Regions from separate parts of the Streptomyces sp. NPDC058335 genome, predicted to be linked through region 2. Evidence: riboswitches for the same ligand, from Rfam matches in the RefSeq annotation. Region 2 holds a riboswitch; each other region holds the start of a gene.
The links. Region 2 has a riboswitch for cyclic di-AMP ahead of ACFWJX_RS20095 (peptidoglycan DD-metalloendopeptidase family protein). Riboswitches for the same ligand answer to the same signal wherever they lie in the genome.
Positions count from the first base shown of each region.

Region 1: it holds a riboswitch for cyclic di-AMP, as region 2 does, so the genes downstream of both, ACFWJX_RS05400 (transglycosylase family protein) here and ACFWJX_RS20095 (peptidoglycan DD-metalloendopeptidase family protein) in region 2, are expected to answer to the same signal.
Region 3: it holds a riboswitch for cyclic di-AMP, as region 2 does, so the genes downstream of both, ACFWJX_RS14205 (transglycosylase SLT domain-containing protein) here and ACFWJX_RS20095 (peptidoglycan DD-metalloendopeptidase family protein) in region 2, are expected to answer to the same signal.
Region 4: it holds a riboswitch for cyclic di-AMP, as region 2 does, so the genes downstream of both, ACFWJX_RS12485 (M23 family metallopeptidase) here and ACFWJX_RS20095 (peptidoglycan DD-metalloendopeptidase family protein) in region 2, are expected to answer to the same signal.

Region 1 is NZ_JBHXHX010000002.1:512,832-515,022, reverse strand. It holds gene ACFWJX_RS05400 (transglycosylase family protein) at 276-986, opposite strand; cyclic di-AMP (ydaO/yuaA leader) riboswitch at 990-1,172, opposite strand; gene ACFWJX_RS05395 (transglycosylase family protein) at 1,376-2,191, opposite strand, start outside.
Region 2 is NZ_JBHXHX010000009.1:260,313-262,503, reverse strand. It holds gene ACFWJX_RS20100 (alpha-galactosidase) at 1-664, shown strand, start outside; cyclic di-AMP (ydaO/yuaA leader) riboswitch at 897-1,054, shown strand; gene ACFWJX_RS20095 (peptidoglycan DD-metalloendopeptidase family protein) at 1,059-2,060, shown strand.
Region 3 is NZ_JBHXHX010000006.1:352,464-354,654, forward strand. It holds gene ACFWJX_RS14200 (CocE/NonD family hydrolase) at 1-646, shown strand, start outside; cyclic di-AMP (ydaO/yuaA leader) riboswitch at 925-1,105, shown strand; gene ACFWJX_RS14205 (transglycosylase SLT domain-containing protein) at 1,110-1,592, shown strand; gene ACFWJX_RS14210 (HAD family hydrolase) at 1,641-2,191, opposite strand, start outside.
Region 4 is NZ_JBHXHX010000005.1:450,157-452,347, reverse strand. It holds gene ACFWJX_RS12485 (M23 family metallopeptidase) at 1-950, opposite strand, end outside; cyclic di-AMP (ydaO/yuaA leader) riboswitch at 958-1,117, opposite strand; tRNA gene ACFWJX_RS12480 (tRNA-Met) at 1,425-1,498, opposite strand; gene ACFWJX_RS12475 (dihydrofolate reductase family protein) at 1,577-2,191, opposite strand, start outside.

The DNA of each region.
Region 1 (2,191 bases), on a different contig from region 2:
CTTGGCGAGCCTTGCGACTAGAGCCTAACCGTCTCGGGCGGTCGGTCGGCCGACCGACCGTCCCGTGGACAGGGAGACGGTACCCATTGTTTCCGGCCGGAACAAAGGGGGGTGGCCAACAGAAGGTGGCGAACGGGAAAAGAAAACCCCGCCCCGGTGCGTACGGGGGAACACGCACCGGGGCGGGGGACCGTGGGGACGGGGGCTCCCTCACGAGGCCTTCAGCGTGGCGGCCTCGGCTGTGAGGGGGCTGTGGTCCGGCTGGGAGCCGGATGTCACTTCAGGTGCAGCTGCTGACCCGGGTAGATGAGGTCGGCGTCCTGGACGATGTCCTTGTTCAGCTCGAACAGCTTGGCCCAGCCGCCCTTGACGTCGTGCGCCTCGGCGATGGAGCTGAGCGTGTCGCCCTTGACGACCTTGTACTCGCCGTCACCCTTCTTGACCTTCTTGCCGGTCGGGGTGGTGACCGTCTTCGGGGCCTTGGCGGCCGGGCGCTCGGCGGAGCGGGAGGCGCTCTGCTCCTCGGTGGAGCGCGTGGTGGTCTCCGAGGAGCCGCCGGAGGAGGAGCTGCCGGTGGACGACGAGCCCGTGGAGGCCGAGCCGCCGTTGTACGCGGCGCCGGACAGGCCCACGCCGCAGGACGGCCAGGCACCCTTGCCCTGGCCCGCGAGGACCTTCTCGGCGATCTGGATCTGCTGGGACTTCGAGGCCTTGTCGGCGGTGGAGGCGAACTGCGTGCCGCCGTACGCGGCCCAGGTGGAGGCCGAGAACTGCAGGCCGCCGTAGTAGCCGTTGCCGGTGTTGATGGACCAGTTGCCGCCGGACTCGCACTGGGCGACGGCGTCCCACTCGGAGGCGGTGGCGGCGGAGGCGTTGCCGGCCGCCATCAGCGGGGCGGCTATGGCGACGCCGGTGACACCGGCGAGCGCGGCGACACGGGTGGCCTTGGACGGGCGGCGGTGCTTGCCCTTGCCGGAAAACAGCATGGTGGATCCCCTCACCGACGCCTGCGAGGTGAGCTGTCGGGTTCGGGCCGTGTGAGTTGCCCGGCCACTCGCCCTCGGGAGCGCCGCTCCCTGGGACGTGTGGCTTCACCCCAAGCCGTTCCGGTCAACCGACCGGTCCGGCACTTACCTTGGGTCCCCCGCTCCTGCCTACGGCGCTTGCGCGACGACTGTTCCCGGGCTGCCACTGGCAGGATTCGGCGTTGCGACAGCCGGGGCTCGGGTTGCCGAGCGGTCCTGACGGTAGACACGCGCTCGGCGGAATTTCAAAGACGATCACGCCTTCTGAGACTCATCCCACACTTTCACCAAACCAGACATTCAGTGCGAAGCGTGACGTGAACTCCCGCTGCTTTTCCCGTTTTTCGGCCCTATTCGACCGCTGTGTCGAGCGTCTGACCGGCGGTGATGTTGTTCGGGTCGGCGCCGATGGCGGCCTTGTTCTCGGCGTAGAGGGCACGCCATCCGCCGTCGAGGGCAAGGGAGTCGGCGATGGAGGCCAGGGAGTCGCCCTCGCGCACGACGTAGGTGCTCGCGGCGTGACGGCCGGACGAGGCGGTGGTGGTGCCGTCCGGCGCGGGCGCGGCCTCCTCGGCGGTGGTGCCGCGGTGCCGGCCGGAGGTGAGGGAGCCCGTGTCGACGAGGCTCCAAGAACCCACATCCTGGACCGACTTGTCCGAGTCGTCCACTTCTGGGTTGGCCGTGGGTGAGCTGTCGCCCGACCCCGAGGCGCTCGCGTCCGCATCTGCGGGCGTATCGGACTTCGAGGAGCTGTCCGGCGTACCGGAGTAAGGGGACGAAGGTGACGGGGACGTCGAGTCCGTGCCGTCCAGGGACGATTCGGCCGACGGGTCGGCGGAACCCCCCGTGGAACCCGAGGATTGCGAGGAGTCGGTGGAGCCCGACGAACCGGACGAACCCTTGGACAGGTCGGACAAGCCGGACGACACGGAGGAGTCGGACGAGTCGTCCGCCACTCCGGTGTCCACGCTGCCCGCGCCGTTGTCCTTGGTGAGCCCGGACGTCAGCCCGCAGGTGCCCCAGGCGCCGATGCCCTGGTCCGCGAGGACCTTCTGGGCGACGGATATCTGCTGGTTGCGGCTGGCCAGGTCGGGGCGCTCGGCGAAGTCGAGGCCGCCGTACGCCTCCCAGTCCTCCTGGCTCAGCGCCAGGCCGCCGTACTCGCC
Region 2 (2,191 bases):
CTGCGGATGGATCGGCCCCGGCATCCTGAGCCGTGCCGACCAGGTGTGGACCTCCGACGACACCGACCCGCGGGACCGGCTGGCCGTCCGGCACGGCTTCAGCCGGAGCCGCTCCGCGCGCGTGATGGCCGCCTGGGTCACCGGCAGCTCCGACACCCGGCTCGACGGCCGGGTCGGCTCGCTGCGCCTCCGGTTCGTGAGCGCCATGGCCGGGGTGCTCGGCGTCGGCGGTGACCTCTCCGGGCGGACGGCGGGGAGTCGGCCCAGGCGCGGGAGTGGATCGGTCTCCACAAGGGGAGCAGTCCCCTGGTGCGGCACGGCGACCTCCACCGGCTGCGGCCCCCCGGAGGGCCGACCGAGCACCGTCCAGTACGTCCGCGAGAACCAGAGCGTCGTCCTCGTCTGGCTCCAGGGGCAGCGCTTCGGCGAGCCCGCGCCCGCGCTGCGGCGGTGCGCCGTCGACCCGGCAGCGGTGTACGAATGCCGTGAAAGGGTCGAAGTTCACCGGAATGCGGTGCTGCTGCACCACGGGTCGTGTACCGGGATGCGTGGTGGCCTTGATGTGTCGGTTATCCGGCTGCGTCGCATCTGGGAGTTCTGTCCGAATTGGATTCTTCATTCCAACTCGCTCTGGAATAAGGGGCTCTGGGGTCATGTCACGTGAGCAGCGTCATATTCGTGACGTTGAGTCGCCCGTCATGTTCACGTAATACGGCTGTTTTCCAAGGGTGTTTATGGGAAAACCGGCCTCTCGATGCACGGAGGGTGACCGGAAATTCTCACAGGGGATCAAGAGAATGGCGCGAGGAGTGCAACCTTCGCTTGTACCTGTGCGTCTTGGTCGCTTACGTTCCACACCAATCCGGACGGACGCCCAATCCTGCCGCCGCCCGGAGACCGCACACTCACCCGTGAACGGCAGGAGCGGGGGACCCACAGGCAGTACCGCCTGTTCCGGTCTCCGGAACGGCTAGGGGTAAAGCCGCGCCTCGGCGCGGCCGGACATCTCCAGTCCGCACCCGACAGCTCACCTCGCAGGCGCCGGAGAGGAATTCGTCATGCCCGCAAAGGGTAAGCACCGCCGTCCGAAGTCCCAGCGCTTCACCCGTTCCATCGCCGTCGCCGGAACCGGCGGCGCCGCGCTCGCCCTGCCGCTCATGGGGGCCACCGGCGCGCAGGCCGCACCGTCCCAGTCGGCGCCGCAGTCGGTTTCCGCCGTCTCCGCCGCTTCCGCCCTTTCCTCTGTTTCGGAAAAGGCTGTCGAGACTGTTTCCGTGGCACAGAAGTCCGCGAAGTCCGCCACGGGCGCCAAGACCTACACGGTGCAGTCCGGCGACTACCTCTCGAAGATCGCGGACGAGCAGAACGTCAGCGGCGGCTGGAGCCGGCTCTACGCGGACAACCGTGAGGCCGTCGGCGAGGACCCGTCGCTGATCCACCCGGGGCTGAAGCTGTCGATCGGCAAGAAGGCCGCGACCGGCACGACCAAGTCGCCGTCCACTTCGTCCGGTTCATCCGATTCGTCGACCTCGTCGAAGCAGTCCTCGGGCTCCTCCGCGAAGTCGTCCTCCTCGGACTCCTCGGACTCCGCGAAGTCCTCCTCGTCGAAGGCGTCCACCACGCAGGCGGCCGAGAAGGCCACCGCCTCCAGTGGCTTCACCCTCCCGGTGGCGGGTGCGACCGTCGGCACCCCGTACAAGATGTCCGGCAGCATGTGGTCCAGCGGTTACCACACCGGTGTCGACTTCGTCGTCCCGACCGGCACCTCGCTCAAGGCCGTCGGCGCGGGCACGGTCGTCTCCGCGGGCTGGGGCGGCGCGTACGGCAACCAGGTCGTCATCAAGCTCGCCGACGGCTACTACGCCCAGTACGCCCACCTGTCCTCGCTCTCCGTCTCGGCCGGCCAGTCCGTCTCCGGCGGTCAGCAGATCGGCCTGTCCGGTGCGACCGGCAACGTGACCGGCCCTCACCTGCACTTCGAGATCCGTACCGGTCCCGACTACGGCTCGGACATCGACCCGGTCGCCTACCTGCGCTCGCACGGCGTCTCCGTCGGCTGACGTACCGCTCGACCTCCCGCCTGACAGACACGCCACCGAAGGCCGGACCCCGATCCCGGGGTCCGGCCTTCGGTGTTTCCGTCTGCCCGCACACCGGTGCCCGCACCTGCTCCTGCTCCTGCACCCACGCT
Region 3 (2,191 bases), on a different contig from region 2:
CGCGGGGCAAGGAAGCGCTGCCGGGGACGTCGTCCTCGACCTGGCCCCCGTCGGCCACGCCTTCCCGCCCGGCCATCGCATCCGTCTCGCCGTCTCCTCCGCCTACTGGCCGTGGGTCTGGCCCGAGCCCGAGTCGGCGGCGGGGTTCACCGTGGACCCGGCGGGCAGCGCGCTGGAACTGCCGGCGCGGGTCCGGGAGGCGGACGCCGGCGTCGCCTTCGAGGAGCCCGAACAGGCACCGCCCCTCGGGGTGAGCGTCCTCGCCACTCTCGACGGGCCGCGCCCCGAGCGGCTTCTGGTGCGGGACGAGGCCGGGGGCGAGTGGCGGCTGGAGGTCGTCCCGCCGGACGCCGGCACGCGCGCGTACCCCGACGGCCTGGAGTACACCGAGGACGCGCTGACGACGTACACGATCACCGAGCGCGATCCCTTGTCGGCCCGGGTCCGCTGCGACCGGACGGTCCGGCTGCACCGCCCCGAGCGGGGCTGGGACACGAGCGTGCGGACCCGTTCGGAGGTCACCGGCGACGAGACGGACTTCGTCGCCACCGACGAGGTCGTGTGCACGGAGGGCGGCGAGGTGGTGTTCCACCGGACCTGGCGGAAGCGCATTCCCCGGACGCCGCTCCCACACCCGCCCCTTTAAAAGGCACTTGGGGCTCAATGACCGTTTTACCCCTGTTGTGGACGTCGGTGAGTTGGCTCACTTCACGGCCATGCGGGCAACCTGCACCGGAAGTTGTGATTCCGCTTTGCCCGTCGGCGAGTTGAGGCTTGGCGAACGCAAAGGATCAAGCAGGCATACGCATCTGATCATGGTCAATAGGGGCGATCTGTGAATCCGGCACTTGTTCCGGACATGTGCTCTCGCATACGTTCCCGGCCTGTCGGGCAGACGCCTAATCCTGCCGCCGCCCGGCAACCCATCGACCGACACTCACGCACGGCAGGAGCGGGGGACCCAGGTAAGTCGCCGAGCCGTACGTCACGCACGTACCGGACCGGCTTGGGGTGAAGTCGCGTCGCCGTACCCGTACGGCGGCCGGCCGGGCACTTTCCAGCCCGAACCCGACAGCTCACCTCGTAGGCGCCGGAGAGGAACCTTCGTCATGCCCGCTGCCGCTCAGCACCGCCGTACCCGTCTCGCCCGCACCCTCGTCGTCGCCGCCACCGGCGCCGCCGTGCTGGCACTCCCGCTCATCGGCTCGACCAGCGCCTCCGCGGCCACCACGGCGTCGGCCACGACCGCCGCCACGACCACGGCCGGGTACACCAACAACCTCGACGGCTGGATCCGCGAGTCGCTCGCGATCATGGCTGAAAAGGGCATTCCGGGCACCTACAACGGCATCTACCGCAACATCATGCGCGAGTCCTCGGGCAACCCGAACGCCATCAACCTGTGGGACTCCAACGCGGCCGCGGGCATCCCGTCCAAGGGCCTTCTCCAGGTGATCGACCCCACCTTCGCCGCGTACCACGTGGCCGGCACCGCCTACGACCCGTACGACCCGGTCGCCAACATCACCGCCGCCTGCAACTACGCGGCCCACCGGTACGGCTCGATCGACAACGTCTTCGGCGCGTACTGACCGTCGCCCCCAGGGACTAGGGACCGGTAGGCCCCAGGGACCGGGGGACTAGGGGAAGAGTCTTTCGAGGACGACGGCCACGCCGTCGTCCTCGTTCGACGTCGTCACCTCGTCGGCCACCGCCTTGAGTTCCGGATGGGCGTTGGCCATCGCCACACCGCGCCCCGCCCAGTCGAACATCGGGATGTCGTTGGGCATGTCGCCGAAGGCGATCGTGTCCTGCGGCCTCAGCCCGAGGTGCTCGGCCGCCAGGGCCAGTCCGGTCGCCTTGGTGACGCCGCACGGCTGGAGCTCCACCGTGCCCGGCCCGGACATCGTGACGGTGGCGAGCGAGCCGACCACCGAACGGGCCGTCGCCGCCAACTCGTCGTCGGACAGGGTGGGATGGCGCAGCAGCACCTTGCTGATCGGCTCGCACCACAGGTCGTCGCGTGCTCCGACCCGCAGGGCCGGCAGGGTCGGGTGCGGCATCAGGTAGCCAGGCTCGATGAGCGTGAGCCCGTCGACGCCGTCCTGGTCGACGGCCGCGTACACCTCGCCCACCTCGGCCTCGATCTTGCCGATCGCGGTCTCGGCCAGCTCCCGGTCCAGGGTGACCG
Region 4 (2,191 bases), on a different contig from region 2:
TGGAGGTGGGCCCCGGTGACGTTGCCCGTGGCGCCGACGCGGCCGATGACGTCGCCGGTGGCGACCTTCTGGCCGATGCTGACGCTGATCGAGGACTGGTGGGCGTACCAGATCTCGGTGCCGTCATCGAGGGTGAGCACGGTCTTGTACCCGTACGACCCGTCATAGCCGGCGGAGGTGATGGTGCCGCTGTGCACGGCCTTGATGAGCGTGCCGGTGGGGGCGGCGAAGTCGAGGCCGGTGTGGTACCCGGAGGACCAGTAGGGGCCGGCCTGCCCGAAGGTCGAGGTGATCGTGTACGAGGAGGTCGGCAGCGTGTACTGCTTGGCCAGCTCGGCGAGGCGCTCGGCCTCCGCCTTCTTGGCGGCTTCCTCGGCGGCCTTCTTCTTGGCGGCCTCGGCCTTGGCCGCGGCCGCCTTCTCGGCCTTGGCGGCGGCGTCGGCGGCGGCCTTGGCCGCGGCGGCCTCGGCGGCTTCCTGGGCCTTGGTCTCGACCTGGGTCTGCTGCGACTCGACCTGCGCCATGATCCGGCTGCGCAGCGCCTCACCGGCGTCGGCACCGCTGTCGGCGCTCTCGTCGGCGACGGTCTCGGCGCCGAAGGTGCTGAGCGCGGGGGCCGCCGTCTCCTCGGGGGTGTCGTCGTCCGAGATGAGGGAACCCACCGAGGGCAGGTCGGGAAGGGAGATGGAGACCGGCGACTTGCCGGTGTTGGCGCTGGCCATGCCCGCGCCGCCGACGGCGGCTATGACACCGACGCCGAGAACGGTGGAGCTGCGGGCGAGTCCGCCGCGCTGCTTGGCGACGCGGTGCTTTCCGCGCACCGGGCGAACGGAGTCCGCGGTGGGGTTCCATTCCTCCCAGGGGCCCTCGTCGGTGCGGTACGTGCCGTAGCCGAAGGTCTGCTGGGCGGGCACGGTGGGGGCTTCTGGGACAGGCCGGTTGGACGCCACGCGGGCGTGCTCCTTTCCTTCCGTCGCCTACCGGGTTAGCTGACGGGTTCGGAGCGGGAAGGTCTCCTACGCGCGTATACCGGCCGTGACTGTACGGCGGCTTCCGCGTGATTCACCCCAAGTTGGTGGTTCCCCGGTTCCCTTGCGGGATTCGGCGCGTGCGCACGGAGCCGACTCTTGTGACGGCTGGGACGACCGCGCTGCGTTATCGAACGTTAATAGACCCGGGGGCGGGATTCCAAGCCGTTCTGCTTGATCAACAACATTTCTGGCCTGGACTTTCGACCCACGACCGGTGAAAAACGGGCGAGTTGACCGCCGGACGGACACCCCTCAGGGGCCACAAGGGTTTTGATGGTGACTCAGATGTTATGCACAGGGCTCCGACGCGATCACGGAAGGTGACGTCAGTGCCGCCCCGAACGCACCGAGGGCCGGAATCCCATGATCAGGATTCCGGCCCTCGGCCTTGAGTAGCGGGGACAGGATTTGAACCTGCGACCTCTGGGTTATGAGCCCAGCGAGCTACCGAGCTGCTCCACCCCGCGTCGGTGTGACACCAGTCTACGCCATGCGGGGGACGCTCAGAACCACGGTCGGACCCGGGGGGCCGCGCAGGGGGTCCGTCAGAGCAGATGACCGTTCGGCGCCTTCGCCTGCACCTCGTACTCCGGAAGTACGACGACGTCCGCGCCCGCGGCGGCGAGCAGGCCGCTCCCGTCGGCGTCGGTGACGAAGGTGTCCGGCTCCCGCCAGGCCGTCACGACCCGGCGCACGCCCGCGTCGAGGATGAGGCGGGCGCACGGGGCCGGACGGGAGGAGCGCCGGGCGCAGGGTTCCAGGCTGCTGTAGACGGTCGCGCCGGCCAGCCGGGGGTCGGCGGCGTCGATCTTGGCGAGGGCCGCTTCCTCGGCGTGGACGACGGGATCGCCAGCCTCCCGGGAGTGTCCGCGCGCCAGCTCCGTGCCGTCGGCCGCCACCACGACGGCGCCGACGCTGAACGCGGTCCGCGAGGGCGGGCAGGCGGCGGCCAGCTCGCAGGCGAGGGCCAGCCAGTGCCGGTCGGCGGCGGCGGGGAGCGGGCCGGCGCCGGGCGCGGTGGGCTCGTACGACATGAGGACCACGTCCTCGATGCGCCGGGTCCCGACCAGCCGCAGGCGTCCACCCTGATAGCCCCCGGGGCCGAAGAGCCGGGGCGCGTCCGGGTCGCCCACGAACAGCGGGGCCGTGACGAGCTGGAG